DNA from 2 places in the Desulfosporomusa polytropa genome. Region 1 is predicted to be linked to the other one. Evidence: riboswitches for the same ligand, from Rfam matches in the RefSeq annotation. Region 1 holds a riboswitch; the other holds the start of a gene.
The links. A riboswitch is a leader RNA that binds a small molecule or an ion and turns the genes downstream of it on or off. The one in region 1 is predicted to bind molybdenum cofactor.
Positions count from the first base shown of each region.

Region 2: linked by a shared signal. The riboswitch ahead of ACZ449_RS25770 (hypothetical protein) and the one ahead of moaA (GTP 3',8-cyclase MoaA) in region 1 are both predicted to bind molybdenum cofactor.

Region 1 covers NZ_AP042400.1:3,304,748-3,306,951, reverse strand. The annotation lists gene ACZ449_RS17300 (flavin reductase family protein) at 1-330, shown strand, start outside; molybdenum cofactor riboswitch at 347-478, shown strand; molybdenum cofactor riboswitch at 756-885, shown strand; gene moaA (GTP 3',8-cyclase MoaA) at 1,080-2,060, shown strand; gene moaC (cyclic pyranopterin monophosphate synthase MoaC) at 2,063-2,204, shown strand, end outside.
Region 2 covers NZ_AP042400.1:5,110,813-5,113,016, forward strand. The annotation lists gene ACZ449_RS25760 (acetylornithine/succinylornithine family transaminase) at 1-41, shown strand, start outside; gene ACZ449_RS25765 (SDR family NAD(P)-dependent oxidoreductase) at 74-832, shown strand; gene ACZ449_RS25770 (hypothetical protein) at 932-1,195, opposite strand; molybdenum cofactor riboswitch at 1,358-1,485, opposite strand; gene tsaA (tRNA (N6-threonylcarbamoyladenosine(37)-N6)-methyltransferase TrmO) at 1,842-2,204, shown strand, end outside.

The DNA.
Region 1 (2,204 bases):
AATACAGATAAATTTGGCGTGACTGGCCTTACTCCGATAAGAAGTGATAATGTTAACGCGCCATATGTTAGTGAGTTTCCCTTAGCTTTTGAGTGCAAACTCCTTCATGCTATTGAAATGGGGGCTCACACGCAATTCATAGGTCAAATTCTTGGCGTCAAAGCAGATGAAGAAATTCTTGATTCAAATGGAACCCCGATGGCTAGTATGATTAATCCATTAATTAGTAGTGCTTCAGACCGCTCGTATTATGCATTTGGAGAATATTTAGGTCAAGCCCATTCACATGGACTGACATTTTTGGATAACCATGAGGGTGAATTGAATTGATATAGATTCACAACTGAATAAAACTGGCACTCCGAACTGCATGACCTAAAGTTATCCATGGTCTGGCAGTCTGAACTACAAGTTCACGGGGTAGTGAAAGAAATTTCACTACCACCCAATCTGGGAAAGGAGGCGCTTCATGAGTTGTTGATATGAAAACTTCTGTGCGCTTTGCATAGAAGTTTTATTTTTCAGACAACAAGTATAACTGTCCATAAGAACTAGCAACAAACAAAATGAAAAAGAAGATTGTTTATTTCAAAATGATACAAAATGATACGATTTTCCCAAAATAAAAAAATAAATAATATATCACAAAAGCTAAGAACGCAATAAAGGCTTTATTTACAAGAGTTTTCTTGGATTGGATAATAGGAAAACTGATTGGCACGAATTTTGCAATAAAGAGTATTTAGAATAATAAATAAAAACTGGCACTCCGAGCTGCATGACCTAAAGTTATCCATGGTCTGGCAGTCTGAACAACTAGTTCACGGGGTAGTGAAAGAAATTTCACTACCACCCAATCTGGGAAAGGAGGCGCTTCATGAGTTTTGAGACAAAAACTTCTGTGCGCTTCTCGCAGAAGTTTTATTTAGTCTACCAGACAATATAAATATTTTCTGGTAGACATAAGAACGACTAAGGCTTGTGCCAGCGTCCTAAAGGACGCCGGCACAAGCCAAGTCTTATCTTATATTCTGAAAGAGATTTCGTTCTATTTAATCTAGGAAGGGAGTGAATGAACTGTGTTTGACAGTTATGCTCGAAGCATTGACTATTTGCGGGTTTCTGTTACAAATAGGTGTAATTTACGATGCAAATATTGTATGCCTGAAGAGGGAGTAGAAGATCTTGGTCATGATATAATACTAAGCCTGGAAGAAATTGCTCATCTCGTTAAGGTTGCTGCCCGGATAGGAATTCAAAAGGTTAGGTTGACAGGTGGAGAGCCACTTGTTCGTAGAAATATTACTAAACTTATTGCAGATATCGCCCAAATTCCAAAGATTAACGATATAGCGATTACGACAAACGGAATGCTATTTGCTGACATGGCAGAAGAACTAAAAACAGCCGGTTTAACTAGGGTTAATTTCAGTTTAGATAGTCTTGATCCGGAAACGTTCAGATATATTACCACTCGAGGCAGCCTGAATGATGTGATTCGTTCGATTTCCAAAGCATTGGAAATGGGTATGGCACCAATAAAAATTAATACTGTGGTTATGAAAGGCATTAATGACCACGAAATATTGGATTTTGTTGAACTAGCAAAAAAAATGCCGCTTCATGTGCGATTTATTGAATTTATGCCTGTAGGGGATTTGCCCTTTTATAAAACAGACCGGGTGGTGACGGTAAGTCAGATTAGAGAGACCATTGAACAAAAATACGAGTTGTATAAAGGTGCAGTAATACAAGGGAATGGCCCGGCCAAATCGTACCGAATACGCGGTGGAATGGGGACAGTTGGTTTTATCAGTGCCATGAGTGATCATTTTTGCAGTGAATGCAATCGAATCCGCATGACAGCCGATGGTAAACTCCGGGGTTGCTTGTTCGCCAAAGAAGAGTTTAATTTAAAATTGGCACTGCAAAATCATGCCAGCGACGAAAAATTGGCAGATATCTTTAGCAAGGCAATTAGAGAGAAGCCACAACGCCATCATATGGATGAAGGTTGGGGTGCGGACAATAAACGTAAGATGTACCAAATAGGGGGATAATAATGGATTTTACGCATTTCAATAATGACGGATATGCTCGCATGGTGGATGTCAGTGAAAAAAATGATACTGTGCGTACAGCTACAGCACAGGCCGTTGTTCATATGCAACCCGCTACCCTGCAAGCTATAAAGAGTGGCGGTA
Region 2 (2,204 bases), 1.8 Mb from region 1:
CAATACTTTCTGACGTATTGACAGAGGTATTAAGTGAATAAAATTTGCAGCTTTTTAAGGGGGCTGGTTTATTATGTGCAGCATGAAAAAACGCGTAGCTGTTATTACGGGAGCGGCTTCGGGAATTGGTAAAGCTATTTCTTTGTTATTGGCTCATAATGGATACTATGTTTTTTTATTTGATAAGGATCAGAAACAGTTGCTTCGAGCTATAAATGAGGAGTTTGCTGCTGATAGTGCCGATTACTATTGTGGTGATGTTACTATTAAGGAAGATGTGGAAAAGGCTTTGGCGCAATGCGTCCAAAAAACAGGCCATATTGATGCATTAATTTCAAATGTCGGTATATTAGAAAAAGCTGATTTTCTAAAAATGACAGAACAACAATGGGACAAAACAATTGATGTAAATTTAAAAGGAGTATTCCTTTGGGGCCAAGCGGTAGCAAAATGGATGGTCGAAAATAACGTAAGTGGCGGTATTGTAAATATTGCATGTATGCGGGCAAGTCTTGTTGGGAAAAGTATGTCAGCATATGCCGCTGCAAAAGCAGGGGTACGTATGCTGACAAAAGCAATGGCAGTTGAACTGGCCCCTTATAAAATAACCGTCAACGCAGTTGAGCCAGGAAGGACCCAGACTGATCTGTTGCAAAGGCATATAATAGATAAGAGCGGTGAAGAGCTACGACAGAGATTAATTCCGCTTGGAAGATTTGCAATGCCAGAAGAGATAGCGCAAGCAGTGCTTTTCTTGCTATCAGATCAAGCGCAGTATATTACAGGAGCTTCAATTCCGGTAGATGGTGGCTACTCAATTGAAAAGGACTAAAGTTGACATTGATTAATAAAGTGCCGCTTAGTCATATTCTCGCTATGGTATTTCCCATTAGCAAGACCTCAAGATCGAAAAAAATCTTGCAGGTCTTTTTTATAATGCGAGCAGAGATTCCGTAATACTCTTAAGGTTATTTGTCAACGATACAAGGATATTGACATAGGCTTCAAAAGTGAAGTTGTCTTTAGTCGATATAGTTTCTTGAATGGCTTTATGGGTGTCCACAAGGAGTTCCTGAAGTGCGTATTTTGAATACTCTAAGTCGGTTAGCGTGTAGCAACCGGGTTCGCAGTCGACCAATAGCATAATTTTCCCGTTGTTTAAAATATCGCTGTTAGCATGGATTCGTGAATACATAATTATCCCCCCTTAGTATATTTTGTTTAGACATAAAAAGTTAATTGAAGCGATAAGAAAAGCTTAAACTAAAATATGCCAAGCCTATCCAAAACGGAAAGGGCTTGGCAATAAAATTCAAGGCGAGCGCAATGGAAAACACAAAATAGACGCAAAGATTGCGTCGCCCGAAAAATTGCACTCCTTTCCAAAAAAAATGCGGGAAGCATAGCCGTTTCCAGCTATACCGATCGGCCGAACACCATGCCAGTAAAGGGTTAGGTAAATCGGCTAAGGAGCAGCAGTTCAATTATGGAATTTTGATAAAGGGTTATTGGGTAATTTAACCTAACATAAACATATATAAATAATCCTGTTAATAGTAAGTATAAATGTTTGGTATTGCATAAATCAATGGGGAAGATAAATATTTCCTTATTTTACGATATTTATTTTTAAACAAAACAGAACAAAAACAAATAAAAACAGAATAATAAATTTAAATTTATCGTTTATGTTGACTTGTATTTAGTGGTATAATAATATAGTTTTAAAGGGAAATCATGGCTAATTGCGCGAACATACGTCTAGGTGTTTTGTTTGAACGCGATACGTAATAATGAACTAGGGCAGATGCTTCCGAAAGAGGCTGTAGAGGAGGTAGTTTATGATTTGTTATAAACCGATTGGTGTCATTCAGTCGCCGTTTAAAGAGCCAAAAGGAACGCCTGTTCAACCCACTGCGGCGCAGGATGTGGAAGGCATTATTGAAATATATCCTGAGTATGGAGAGGGATTGAAAGATATCGAAGGCTTTTCGCATCTGATTTTACTTTATCACCTTCATTTAGTAAAAGAATCTGGTTTAGTAGTTAAGCCATTTCTGGGTGATGAATTGCATGGCATATTTGCTACACGATCTCCGGGAAGACCAAACTCAATTGGCTTTTCAGTAGTGCGTCTTATCAAGGTTGAAGGAAATAAACTCTTTATTCGGGATGTAGATATTATAGACAGAACTCCGCTTTTG